Regions from separate parts of the Aurantimonas sp. A2-1-M11 genome, predicted to be linked through region 2. Evidence: riboswitches for the same ligand, from Rfam matches in the RefSeq annotation. Region 2 holds a riboswitch; each other region holds the start of a gene.

Region 1 (4,557 bases), on a different contig from region 2:
GAGCAGCGAAGGGTTCGTCCAGGAGGAGCAATTGACGGTCGCGAAGGAAGACGCGAGCCAGCGCTACGCGCTGGCGTTCGCCGCCCGACATCTCGCTCGGGCGGCGCTTGCCGAAGCCCGCCAGCCCGACTTCCGCCAGCGCCCCCTCGACCCGGCGTCGATCCGCCGCCGTGAGCCGCAGATCCGGTGCGATGCCCAGGGCCACATTGCGGAAGACGTCGAGTTGGGGGAACAGGTTGTTGTCCTGGAAGACGATGCTGAGCGGCCGTTCTGCGGGGGCAACGCCGGCCATCGGTCGCCCGGCTATGGTGATATGACCCGCCGAGGGCGCCGCGAAGCCGGCGGCAAGGTCGAGCAACGTCGACTTCCCGGCGCCACTGGGACCGATGACCGCCAGCCACTCGCCGCTTTTCACTGCCAGGTCGAAACGCATCTCGCTGTCGCCATGGTCGAAGCGGACATCGTCGAAAACAAGAGCGTCCTTCATGTCCGGTTCCTTCGCGCAAGGCCGCGCTCGGCCAGCGCCATCAGCGACAAGCAGAGGATACCGAGGAGGAGCGCCAGCCCCGCGGCATCGCTGGTGCGATAGCTGCCCATGCGTTGCAGGAGAAGATAGGGCAATGTCACCAGATCTTGGCTGCCGAACAGGGCGATGGCGCCGAGATCGCCGAGCGAGATCGCCAGGGCAAAGGCGAAGCCGAGGGCAACCGGTGCGCGCAGCACCGGCCAGTCCACCACACGCAGTCGCGACAGGCCGGCAAGGCCGAGACTGTCAGCCAGCCGGCCAGTCGCGCGGTTCGCCGCTGACAGTGCCGGCCCGACGATCCGCACCACGAAGGGCACGGCCATCGCCGCGTTGGTGGCGACCACCACATAGGGTGCGGCGGCAAAGACATCGGTGACCTGCCTGAGGGCCAGGAACCAGCCCGCCCCCACGACAATGGGTGGCACGACGAGCACCAGGCTTGCTGTCGTCTCCATCCCCTTTCGCAGCGTTTCGCCCCCCGCCTGTCGTGCCCCCCACGGGCCAGCGCGCAACGCTTCCATCGCCAGGACGATGGCGACCGACAAGACCAGGGCCAGAAGCGACGCCGCGATGGCGATGACGAGGCTGGTCAGCGTCGCGCGATGCACTGCCGGATCGGCCAGGAGCCGCGCCAGATCCGCTTCCAGGCCGCGGACCACCACCGCGATGAAGGGCGACAGGACGAAGGCAATGCCGAGAAACAGGATCACAGCATCGAAGACTGCGCGGCCGCGGCTCCTGCGGTCGTAGCGCAGCGCCCGGCCGCCGAGGCCGAAGCCGGCGGCCACATCGCCACCGAGGCGGGTCGCGAACCACAGGATGATCGCCGTCAGGCCAATCTGCGTCAGTGACAGGGTGATCGCGCGACCGGGATCGAAATCGTAGCGCAGCGACTGGTAGATCGCGACTTCCAGCGTCGTCGCACCGGGTCCGCCGCCCAGTACGAGGACCAAGGTGAAGCTGGTCACGCAGAGCATGAAGATCAGGCTGGCCGCCGCCGGCAGAGCACTGCGCAGGGCAGGCCATTCGACCACCTTGAAGGTGGCGAGCGGGCTCAGCGAGAGTTGCCCGGCCAGCTTCCAGCTTTCTGCCGGCACGCGGTCAAGGCCCGCTACCATCAGACGCGCAGCCAGGGGAAGGTTGAAGAAGACATGGGCGATCAGGATGCCGGACAGGCCGTAGATATCCAGCCGCGCGAGCCCGACTGCCACGAAGGCGTCGGATACGATGCCGTTGCGGCCCCAGATCGTCAGGATCGCGAGCGCGCCGACGAGCACGGGCAGCGCCTGCGGCAGCAGGAAAAGGCGAAGCACCGCCCGGCGACCGGGGAACCGCGCGCGGTGGAGCGCGAGCGCCAGCGGAATGGCACCTGCCACCGACAGGAGCGTGGAAAGCACCGCCTGCTCCAAGGTGAACAGGACGACGCCGAGTAGGTAGCGATCACCGGCCAAGGTCCGAAAATCGGGCGCCGCACCGGTCGCTACGAGAAGAACGAAGAAGGCGCCAGCCAGAAAGCCGACGAGGATCGTGGCGGCTCCGAGGCCGAGGCCGATCCGCCAGGCACGGTCCGCAGCGCCGGTCATGTTCGTCTCATCATGCGGTGCCGTCCGCCCCGACCATCAGCGGCCGATGGCCTCGAGCCATTCCCGCGTCCACTCCCGGCGGTTGGCCGCGACGGTTTGCGGATCGATCATCAGCGGCGTATCGACCTGAACCAGCCGGTCGAAGGCTTCCGGAAGTTCGACGCCGTCCAGCACGGGCAGCGTCCAGTTGGTCGTGGGGATCAGCGACTGCACGTCGGCGGACAGCATGAAGGTCAGGAAGCGCGTGGCGAGTTCGGGATGGTCGGTCTTCTCCAGCATCGCAGCCACCTCGATCTGCAGATACTGCCCCTCCGCAAAGCTTGCGGCCTGGTACCGATCCGTCCCCTCCTCGATCATGTGATAAGCGGGCGAGGTCGTGTAGCTCAGCACCATCGGCACCTCCCCGCTGGTGAACAGGCCATAGGCCTCGCTCCAGCCGGGCGTCACCGTCAGGATCCGCCGCGAGAGCTGCTTCCACTTCGCCGCCGCCTCGTCGCCATAAAGCTTTTTCATCCACAGCATCAAGCCGAGCCCCGGCGTCGAGGTGCGAGCATCCTCGATGGCGATCTTCATTTCCGGATCGCCATTGACCAGATCCTCAAGGCTCGCCGGCGGCTCGGCGATCGCCTGCGTATCGTAGACGAAGGCCAGATACGAATAGTCGTAGGGGACGAAGACCTCGTCCGAAAAGCCGGTCGGGACATCCAGCGCCGACAGGTCGACGCCGCTGGGCGAGAACAGGCCCGTCGCCTTGGCCTCGGGAATGAGATCGGTGGTCAGCCCCAGGACGACATCGGCCTCGGTCGACGGTCCTTCCAGCTTCAACCGGTTGAGGATCGCAACGCCGTCCTCGAGGCCGACAAATCGCAGGTCGCAATTACACACCGCCTCGAAGCCGGCTTCGATCTTCGGTCCCGGACCCCATTCGGGCGTGAAGCTCTCATAGGTGTAGACGGAGAGCACCGGCTTTTCGACTTGGGCGTCCGCCACCTTCGGCCCCGCAAGCAGGGCAGTGCAGGCGATGAGCCCCCAGGCTGCAAGCGCAAATTGATCGGAAAGTCTGGCCATTGCGGTGCCTTTCGGTGCGGCGGCCTTCGAAACGAAAGCGTCCGCGTGGCACCCACCGACGCTCGCATCCCTACGCCGGCATGATCCGGATCAGGTTCGTCGGGTCGGCCTGCGCCTCTCAGCCCGAAGGCACCCCGTGTGAGCAATTCCAGACTTAGAGGGCACACCGACCGCAGGCAAGGGCGCCGGCTTTTCTTGGCTTTACTAGTCCTATGGACGCAAACCTCGCTCCCAGTCCTGTCCCGAGTTTGGCGGCGTGGCGTGGGACGGCGCCACTTCTGCTGGACTGCCGACCACGTCCGTCTTCGTCCGGTAGCCTCACAGCTGGCAATTGGCCTTTTCCGGGCAATGCTATAGGCGAGCGACGATGTCGCGCTTTTCCGTTCTCCTTGCCGGCCATGTCGCCCCGACCCCCGATCTTGCAATCGCGATCGCCGGCACGCGGGTGATCGCGGCTGATGACGGCGTACGCCACGCCGCGGCGTTGGGCGTGACGCCGGAACTCTGGGTGGGCGATTTCGATTCCAGCCCGCCGCGGCCAGCGATCGAGATGACCAGCCTGCCGCGCGAACCCTACCCCCGCGACAAGGCGATGACCGATGGCGAGATCGCCATCGAGGCGGCACTGGCACGCGGCGCAAGCCGGCTGCTTCTCGTGGGCGCCCTCGGCGGGCCGCGCAGTGATCACGCCTTTGCCCATCTGATCCTGGCGCTGCGCTATGCAGCCCGCGGCATCGAGGTGGAGCTCTTCGACGGCATCGAACGCGCGTGGCCTCTCGGCCCGGACCGGCGATGCTTCGATCTGGTTCCCGGCGCGCAGTTCTCGATCCTGAAATTCTCGGACGTCTCGGGATTGACCATCACGGGGGCGAAATGGCCGCTTGAGGCCGTCGACCTGCCCTTCCACTCGATTCTCACCCAGTCGAACGAGGCGCTCGGCCCGATCACGGTGTCGCTCCGCGGCGGGGCCGCCCTGCTGCTCGCCCAAAGCGATGCGAACGTACGCTAACGCCACTCCCGGTCATCGCCGCCAGCGGGCTTGGCGAATACCCTCAGCTTCGACTATGTTGCATCGCGTGGGTCCCGTAGCTCAGCAGGATAGAGCATCAGATTCCTAATCTGAGGGTCACTGGTTCGAATCCAGTCGGGATCACCAACGTCATCAAAGACTTATGACGATACGGAATGTGGTAGCCAGTGAGCGGGGGACGGGGTGGGGACGGCTTGGTAATTTCCGCGACTCGATGACGACGCGGTTGCGCGTTGGTCAGAAGGGCAGCGGCCTGGGGTTTCGACCCAAAAATCTCGTGTTTCGACACAGGGTTTCCGCGCACCTGTGTCGAAACATTGTGCGAAACAGGTGGATGGCTGGGTCGAAAC
Region 2 (4,557 bases):
GTGCCGCGCCGGATTCGCGCCGCAGCGACACGGTGACGACACCGGCCGGGGCGGCCTCGATGGCCTCGATCATCACCTGCGGCGAGGGGTAGAGCGAGGTGCCCAGCATCAGCCGCGAGGCAAGCCGCCGACCGTAGATCTCCATGCCGTGCTTCACATTTGCCGGCTCACTTTTGATCACGTCCATCCTCAGCCTCCCTTCATGGGGGCGATGATCTCGATCGCGTCGCCCTCGGAGAGCCGCACCGTGTCGCGCTCACCCTTCGGCACGAAGTCGCGGTTGAGCGCCGTGGCGACGATGGCGCCTTCATAGCCCAGTTCGACGAGCGCGCGGTCGAGGGTCGTGGCCTCGACGCTGCGTTCCTCGCCATTGACGGAAATTCTCATGATGCGTCCCTCAGGGGTTCGGCGAAGATCTCGGCGACGGCCTCCCCGGCCATGGCGGGGGACAGCAGGAAGCCGTGGCGGTAGAGCCCGTTCAGGCTGACCACCCGGGCCTGGCGCGTCACAAGCGGCAGGTTGTCGGCATAGGCCGGGCGCAGGCCGCTGCCGGTTTCCACCAGCTCGGCCTCGGCAAAGGCCGGATGCAGCGCATAGGCGGCATTGAGCAGTTCCACCGTGCCGCGCAAGGTGATGGCGCGGTCGTCGTCGGTCTCCACCATCGTTGCGCCCACCATGAACAGCCCGCCCTTGCGCGGCACCACATAGATCGGCGAGCGCGGATGCAGGAGCCGCACCGGGCGCGCCAGCGACACCTCCTGCGTGCGCAGCAGCAGCATCTCGCCGCGCACCGCCCGCAGGCGGGGCAGATCCGGGCGCGCGGCGATGCCGCGGGTATCGACGATGTGATCGTGGTCGAGGTCGGCGGGCGCGACACGGCTGCCCAGATGCAGGCGTACGCCGCGCCCGCGCAGCCGTTCGGCCAGCGCGTGCAGCGTGCGGCGGGGGTCGAGATGGGCTTCCTCGGCGAAGAACAGGCCGTCGTCGAATCGGCCGGACAGGTCGGGCTCCAGCGCCGCGATCGCCTCGGCGTCGAGACGCTCATGCCCGCGCGTGCGGCGGGCGAAGCGGTCGAGATCGGGCCGGTCGCGCCAAGGTGCCAGCACCAGCGTGCCGTTGCGCACGACCTCGGGAACCTGCCGCGCCCACCAGGCGATCCCCGCCAGCCCGGGAGCGACGATCGCGGGATCGGCGCTCTCGGCTTCGCAATGGGGCGCCAGCATGCCGCCGGCGAGCCACGACGCGGCCCCCAGCCCCAGTTCGGGCGCGGCCTCGTGGACGTCGAAATCGGCGCCCCGCTCGGCGAGTTCCAATGCGGTGACGAGCCCGGCAACGCCGGCCCCGATGACGGCCACGCGCATGGTCAAGCCCCGCCGACGCGTCGGGCGTCGTGCGTACATGCGAACCGGTCGGCCATACTCTCTCCTCGACGCGTCTCGGAGATCCGGCTGATCGACAGGGGAAAGACTGGCGGCGCGCGCCCGCGGCGGGGCGCCTGGCCCGCCAGCTTCCATCCCTCCGCCGGTCTGAACCGGATCAGGTTCGAAGGGTCGCCACGCGCTGCCGCCTCTCGGCGGCCGATGGCCTCTCAGTTCCCTGCCGGAACTCCCCTTGGATACGGCGAATCTGGGGCTCCGGAGCGGCGCTGTCAACGCCGCCGCGCGCCGAGGCGCCTTTCGTCCGACGCAATGCCCGGCACCGGTCTGTCTGACCGAGGCATCGTCACGCGCCCCCCCCATGATGAATGGGCACTCCGGCTCGGTGGCTCGGCGCAGCCGGTTCAGCCCTGCGGCAGCCGGCGCTCGCGGCGGCGGCGCCGCATGCGGACCGCACCGTGGCCGCCGGCCCCGATGGCCCAGCCGAGCCCGAATCCGACCACGGCCAGGAGCAGTCCTTCCACCGTGATCGGCAGCGCCGGGCGATAATCGGCGGCCGCCCGTTCGGCGATTTCCCAGTCCGGGTCGCCGACCGCGACGAAGGGGCGGAACAGGGGCGCCGATTCCGCCACCATCCGGTAGCGGCGCTTGACATCGTCGAACCGCGCGATCGTCTGCCCGGCGTCGGTGCCCTGGCGGGCGACGAAGGCGTCGCGGTTCTCGCGCAGCCGCTCCACCGCTTCGCCACGCGACAGGTCGGAGGCGGCCGCGCTGGCGTCGAAGCGTTCGACGATCCGGCGCAATTCGTCCGCCGCGCCGCCGAGCCGCTGCAGATATTGCTGGGTGAACTCGAGCGACTGGCTGGAGACGAGCCCCAGGAAGAGCGCCGCCACGACGCGGATGACCAGTCCCGGCATACCCTCTCCCTCCCCGCATGGCGGCCCGCCGCCGCCGCCGCTTCGCGCAGCGCCGCGATCATACGACGCCCACGCTGCCTGCGCATCCCGCATCGGCTAACGCTTCGACCTGCCGCTTCGACGCATCATGCGTCCCGGCAAACCGATGCCGGTGTCAGGCCGTGCTGCGGCCCGTGCGCGCGTCAGGCGAACAGTCGCGTCCCGCGCTCGGCAATCGCCCGGAAGCTGGCGGTCACATGGTCCGCCAGCGCATCGGCGACCGCTCCGGCACCGTCGCGGCGCGCCAGCGTCATGCGATAGTCGCCGAGCCGCGGCAGGCCGTGCTCGGCTCCCAGCCGGACGATGTCGCCCGAGGCCACGCTGATCGGCAGCGGCGCGATCGCCAGATCCGCGGCGACCGCGGCGAGCTGGCCGCTGCAGAACTCGCTGCTGTAGGCGACGCGGTAGTCGATCTCCGCCGCGTCCAGCGCCGCCAGCGCCATGCCGCGCCAGGCGCAGCCCGTGTCGGCCAGGGCGAGCGGCAGCGGCCTTTCGGCGGCGGCCAGCCCGCCGCGCGCGCCCACCCAGACCAGCGGCTCGCAATGGATATAGTCCGGCCCGTCCCGGCGCTCGTCATGGCTGAACACGGCCAGGTCCAGCTCGCCCGCCCGGCAGCGGCGGCGCAGCTCCTCGGTGCGGTCCAGGCGGACCTCGACCTCGACCTTGGGATGGGTCTGCGCGAAGCGCTTGAGGATTTCCGGCATGGCGACGACGCCGTTGTCGTTGGGCACGCCGAGCCGCACGCTGCCCTCGCAGCAGATCGAGAGGAAGCGCGAGAAGGCCTCGTCGTTCAGCTTCAGCAGGCGGCGGGCATAGCCGAGGAAGATCTCGCCATCGGTGGTCAGCGACACGCTGCGGGCGTCGCGCCGGAACAGCTCGCGGCCGACCATGTCCTCCAGCTTCTTCACCTGCAGGCTGATCGCCGAGGCGCTGCGATGCACCTGCTCCGCGGCGCGGGAGAAATTGCCGGTGTCGGCGATCGCCACCATCGTGCGGGCGAGGTCCATGTCGAGATTGGGCAGGTTCGGGGACAGCACGGGCGACTCTCTTGTTAGCAAAACTTTCAGCTACCCTTACACCTTCTCGTTTGCCTCATCAATGAGCCTTCCTCATATTTTGGCCATCAGCCATTGGAGGTACTCATGCTGCATCACTCGACCCTGCCCCCGCGCCTCGGCGACGAACGCGTTACGGGCCTTGCCGGCCGCCTGAAGAACTGGACGGTGGAGCGGCGCCGCCAGCGCCTGCGCCGCGACGCCTTCAACACGCTGCTGCATGTCGACGACCACATCCTCGCCGACATCACCGGGCTCACGCGCGAACAGGTCGCGGAAATGGCCCGCCAGCCCCTCGCCGTGGATGCCCTGGACGCGATCTGCCGGCTGCAGGAGCGGGCCTCGGCGCGGCACGGCGCGTCTCGCCGGACCGGTTGAGCCCCGCCAACCCTCACCCCCAACGAAAAAGGCGCGCCCCGCGGGACGCGCCTTTCCGTATGCCTGCGAAGGGACGTGTCGCTCAGGCGGCGTCTTCCTCGCCCTTGCTGATCTCCTGGCCGCTCTCCTGGTCGACGACCTTCATCGACAGGCGCACCTTGCCGCGCTCGTCGAAGCCCATCAGCTTGACCCAGACCTTCTGGCCTTCCTTGACGATGTCAGTCGTCTTGGCGACGCGGTCGGCGGCCAGCTGCGAGATGTGCACGAGGCCGTCGCGCGAGCCGAAGAAGTTGACGAAGGCGCCGAACTCGACGGTCTTGACCACCGTGCCCTCGTAGACCTCGCCGACTTCCGGCTCGGCGACGATCGAGTGGATCCACTTGCGGGCCGCCTCGATCTCCTTGGCCGAGGACGAGGCGATCTTCACCGTGCCGGTGTCGTCGATGTTGATCTTGGCGCCCGTCTTCTCGACGATCTCGCGGATGATCTTGCCGCCGGCGCCGATGACGTCGCGGATCTTCTCGGTCGGGATCTGCATGACCTCGATGCGCGGCGCGAACTCTCCGAGCTCGGCCCGGCTCTCCGACAGCGCCTGGCCCATCTCTTCCAGGATGTGCAGGCGGCCGCCGCGGGCCTGGTCGAGGGCGATCTGCATGATCTCCTCGGTGATGCCCTGGATCTTGATGTCCATCTGCAGCGAGGTGATGCCCTCGGAGGTGCCGGCGACCTTGAAATCCATGTCGCCGAGATGGTCCTCGTCGCCCAGGATGTCGGACAGCACCGCGAAGCGCT
Region 3 (4,557 bases), on a different contig from region 2:
CTATTCCCAGGACCCGTCCGGCGAAGAGAGTGCCGAGGTCGCCCCGATGAGCGATCTCAAGCTCGCCATCCAGATCGATGTCGGCGATGTCCTGGGCACGCGGACCGGCGAGATGCATGCGGCCCTGGCGACCCGGACCGGCGACCCGGCCTTCGACCCGGAGCCGATCGACCGGGATTCGCTGGCCGAGATGCTGGCCGAGGCCAAGCGCGAGGCCACCGACGCCCTCGTGATCCTGCGGCGCATGCGCGACAACGCAGGCGACGGCATCGGGACCGACGTCGATCGCCTACTCGGGGCGGAGAAGGACATTCTCACCTGGTTCGACGGCTTCCTCAATCTGAAGGTCGAATCCCACCGCACCCGCATCCACGGCGACTATCATCTGGGGCAGGTGCTGGTTGCCAAGAACGACGTGGCCATCCTCGACTTCGAGGGCGAGCCGGGGCGCGATCTCGAAGAGCGGCGGCGCAAATCCTCGCCGCTTCGCGACGTGGCGGGCATGATCCGTTCCTTCGACTACGCGGCCTTTTCGGCCCGCGACAAGGCCGGTCCCGCCGACGAGGTAACGATCGAGCGGCTGCGCGAAATGGCCGAGAACTGGCGCGACGAGGTCACCGAGACCTTCCTCGACCGCTGGAGCGAGGCGTCGGGCATCGCGCTCGACGACCCGGCGATCGGGCAGTTGCTCGATCTCTTCGTGCTCCAGAAGGCTTTCTATGAACTGCGCTACGAGGCGACGATGCGTCCGGCATGGCTGTCGATCCCGCTGCGGGGAATCGTGGCGCTCCTCGAGAAACGACAGGTTTTGAAATGACGATGACGAATCCCCAATCGCGCGAAGCCTCGGCTTCGACCGACCATCGGCCGGATGCGCATCAGATCGATGCCGTCACCCGCGGCGTTCACGGTGATCCGTTTGGAGTCCTGGGGCCACATGACGCCGATGGCGGCACGATCGTGCGCGTCTTCCGGCCCGGTGCAGAGACCGCGTCGGTCGTGGACATGTCCGGCAACGTGCTGGGCCAGCTGGAGCCGAGTGGCCCCGACGGTTTCCATTCGGGCCATGTGGCCGGGCTGAAGCCGGGCGAGGCCTACCGCCTGCACTTCACCCATGGCGGCGACAGCTGGCAGGAGGAGGACACCTATCGTTTCGGCCCCGTGCTGGGCGAGCAGGACGTCTATCTCCTGGCGGAGGGCAACCATTACCGCCTGTACGAGAAGCTCGGCGCGCATCCGACCGTCATGGACGGCGTCGAGGGCACCAGCTTCGCGGTGCTCGCCCCGGCCGCCCGGCGGGTCTCCGTGGTCGGCAATTTCAACTCCTGGGACGGCCGCCGCCATGTCATGCGCAAGCGCCACGAATGCGGCGTCTGGGAGCTGTTCCTTCCGGCCGTCGGCCGCGGCGAGGTCTACAAATACGAGATCGTCGGCGTCCATGGCGACGTCCTGCCGCTGAAAACCGACCCGGTCGGCTTCCTGCAGGAGATGGCGCCGTCCACCGGCTCCGTCGTCGACGGTCTGGTCGAGCACGAATGGAAGGACGACGAGTTCCAGGCTCATGCGGCGGACTGGCAGGATCGCGAGAAGCCCATCTCGATCTACGAGGTGCATCTGGGCTCCTGGCGCCGCGGCGAGGAGAACGCCTATCTCGACTATGACGAGCTTGCCGAGCAACTGGTCCCCTATGTGCGCGACATGGGCTTCACCCATGTGGAGCTCCTGCCGGTCTCCGAGCATCCCTTCTACGGGTCCTGGGGCTACCAGCCGATCGGCCTCTATGCGCCGACCTCGCGTTTCGGATCGCCGGCGGCGTTCGCCCGGCTGGTCGATGCGTTGCACCAGGCCGGAATCGGCGTGCTTCTCGACTGGGTGCCGGGGCATTTCCCGACCGACACCCACGGTCTCGGCCGCTTCGACGGGACCGCGCTCTACGAGCATCCCGATCCGCGCCGTGGCTTCCACAAGGACTGGAACACGCTGATCTACGACTACGGCCGGCCGGAAGTGGAGAACTTCCTGGTCGCCAACGGCCTCTACTGGCTGGACCGCTTCCATATCGACGGGCTGCGCGTCGATGCGGTCGCCTCGATGCTGTATCTCGACTATTCGCGCGAGCACGGCGAATGGGAGCCCAACATCCATGGCGGGCGCGAGAATCTGGAGGCCATGGCCTTCCTGAAGGACACCAACGAGCGGGTCGGCGAGTATTATCCCAAGGCGACGACCCACGCCGAGGAATCGACGGCCTTCCCGGACGTGTCGCGCCCGACCTTTGCCGGCGGCCTCGGCTTCCACTTCAAGTGGAACATGGGCTGGATGCACGACACGCTGCATTACATGCAGGAAGACCCGGTCAACCGACGCTACCACCACCATCACATGACCTTCGGCATGGTTTACGCCTATTCGGAGAACTTCGTCCTGCCGCTGAGCCATGACGAGGTGGTCTACGGAAAGGGTTCGTTGCTCGGCAAGATGCCGGGAGACGAGTGGCAGAAATTCGCCAACCTGCGGGCCTATTTCGGCTTCATGTGGACCCATCCGGGCAAGAAGCTGATCTTCATGGGCGGCGAGTTCGGGCAGGTTGGCGAGTGGAACCACGACCGTTCCCTCGACTGGCACCTCTTGGACCAGCCGGGCCACAAGGGCATGCAGCGGCTGGTGCGCGATCTCAACACCCTGTACCGCGAACTGCCGGCGCTCTACGAACTCGACTGCGATCCGGCCGGCTTCGAATGGGTCGACACGTCGAATGTCGAGCAGAGCATCATCGCCTTCATGCGCAAGGACCGCGCGGGCAATCCGGTGCTGATCGTCTCGAACTTCACACCCGTGCCGCGCCACGACTACCGCATCGGCGTGCCGCTGCCCGGCCGATGGGTCGAGCGGCTGAACACCGATGCCGAGATCTATGGCGGCTCCAATGTCGGCAATCTCGGCGGCAAGGAAGCCGAGGAGGTCTCGGTCCATGGCCGGCCCTTCTCCGTGCCGCTGTCGTTGCCGCCGCTGGGGACCATCGTCCTGGTGCAGGAAGACTGAGCCGGATCGGGGGAGGCGATCCGTCGCCTTCCTGCCCCTCGGGTTGCTGACACAGCCTGCGGCGGTGTTGTAGACTTTCACTTCGTGACGGGGGCGTCCGCCGGGAACGGCGGGCTGAGATGCACCCTTTGAACCTGACCCGGATAATGCCGGCGGAGGGAGTCGCGACTCCGGCGCCTCCCATCGTGCCGGGTCGGGCTCCCCGTCGGCCAGGAGCCGACACAAGATGCAGCCCGCGCCACCCCCTTCCATCCGCAATGTCCTGTCCATCGCCGGTTCGGACCCGTCCGGCGGGGCCGGCATCCAGGCCGACCTGAAGACCTTTGCCGCGAACGGCGTCTATGGCATGGCGGTCGTCACCGCCCTGACGGCCCAGAACACCCAATGCGTTACCGGCGTGGAACTGGTCTCGCCGGACTTCATAAGCCGGCAAATTGACACCGTTTTCGCGGATGTCCGCGTCGATGCCGTGAAGATCGGCATGATCGCCACCGCCGAGATTGCCCGCGCCATCGCGGATGCCTTGCGGCGGCACGAGGCGCCCAACGTCGTCCTCGACCCGGTGATGGTCGCCAAGGGCGGTGACCGCCTGCTGACTGGCGAGGCTGTCGCCGCGCTGCGGAGCGAACTCATTCCCCTGGCGGACATGATCACCCCGAACCTGCCCGAAGCGGCCGTCCTGCTGGATGCGGCGGAGGCGGCCAGCCGCGACGAAATGGACGGGGCCGCGACCCGGCTGATGGCGCTGGGGTGCCGGTCCGTGCTCCTGAAGGGCGGGCATCTGGCGGGAGACGAGAGCCCGGACCTCCTGGTCACGGCAGCGCGGCGGCAATGGTTCGAGGGCCGGCGCATGGTGACCCGCAACACCCATGGTACCGGTTGTACGCTGTCCTCGGCGCTGGCCGCGCAACTCGCACTGACCGGAAATGCTTTCGACGCGGCGCGGAGCGCCAAGGCCTATGTCGCCGGCGCCATTGCCGCTGCGGACCGGCTCGACGTCGGATCGGGCCATGGCCCGACCCATCACTTCCACATTCACTGGTAGGCCGGGACGGATCCCGTTCAGGAGGCCTGGCGGAACGCTGCTTCCGTCTTCCGTGTCTGCGACAGTCCCTCGGCTACAGCGTCTTCGACACGGTCGCGGCCCATGGACTTGGCCCGGTAGAGCGCCCGGTCGGCCGCCGTCAGCAGTCCGTTGAGATCGTGCGTTTCCGCATTGGTCGCCACTCCCGCACTGACGGTGGCGGCGATCGACCGGCCGCCCACCATGCGGGCCTGGTTGGCAAAGCCTCGCACGATCGCTTGCGCGATCACTGCCGGCTCGTGTCTGTCGCGCCGCTTGACCACGGCGGCGAATTCCTCGCCCCCCAGTCGCGCAAAGACGTCGGATGGTCGCAGATGATCGGCAGTGCTGTCGGCAAACAGCTTGATGACCTCGTCGCCGCAGCCGTGGCCGTGCTCGTCGTTGATCCGCTTGAAGCGATCGAGATCGAACAGGAGCAGCGCCACCTCGCC

What was found. A riboswitch is a leader RNA that binds a small molecule or an ion and turns the genes downstream of it on or off. The one in region 2 is predicted to bind thiamine pyrophosphate.
Region 1: it holds a riboswitch for thiamine pyrophosphate, as region 2 does, so the genes downstream of both, thiB (thiamine ABC transporter substrate binding subunit) here and thiO (glycine oxidase ThiO) in region 2, are expected to answer to the same signal.
Region 3: it holds a riboswitch for thiamine pyrophosphate, as region 2 does, so the genes downstream of both, thiD (bifunctional hydroxymethylpyrimidine kinase/phosphomethylpyrimidine kinase) here and thiO (glycine oxidase ThiO) in region 2, are expected to answer to the same signal.

Annotation. Positions count from the first base shown of each region.
Region 1 covers NZ_JAZHLI010000015.1:54,496-59,052, reverse strand. The annotation lists gene VQ042_RS09300 (thiamine ABC transporter ATP-binding protein) at 1-487, opposite strand, end outside; gene thiP (thiamine/thiamine pyrophosphate ABC transporter permease) at 484-2,109, opposite strand; gene thiB (thiamine ABC transporter substrate binding subunit) at 2,146-3,177, opposite strand; TPP riboswitch at 3,228-3,324, opposite strand; gene VQ042_RS09285 (thiamine diphosphokinase) at 3,545-4,186, shown strand; tRNA gene VQ042_RS09280 (tRNA-Arg) at 4,257-4,333, shown strand.
Region 2 covers NZ_JAZHLI010000059.1:17,110-21,666, forward strand. The annotation lists gene VQ042_RS20060 (thiazole synthase) at 1-145, opposite strand, end outside; gene thiS (sulfur carrier protein ThiS) at 190-387, opposite strand; gene thiO (glycine oxidase ThiO) at 384-1,361, opposite strand; TPP riboswitch at 1,497-1,622, opposite strand; gene VQ042_RS20075 (DUF2937 family protein) at 1,781-2,293, opposite strand; gene VQ042_RS20080 (LysR substrate-binding domain-containing protein) at 2,476-3,369, opposite strand; gene VQ042_RS20085 (hypothetical protein) at 3,475-3,765, shown strand; gene pnp (polyribonucleotide nucleotidyltransferase) at 3,848-4,557, opposite strand, start outside.
Region 3 covers NZ_JAZHLI010000041.1:37,066-41,622, forward strand. The annotation lists gene treS (maltose alpha-D-glucosyltransferase) at 1-817, shown strand, start outside; gene glgB (1,4-alpha-glucan branching protein GlgB) at 814-3,042, shown strand; TPP riboswitch at 3,122-3,220, shown strand; gene thiD (bifunctional hydroxymethylpyrimidine kinase/phosphomethylpyrimidine kinase) at 3,269-4,087, shown strand; gene VQ042_RS17040 (GGDEF domain-containing protein) at 4,105-4,557, opposite strand, start outside.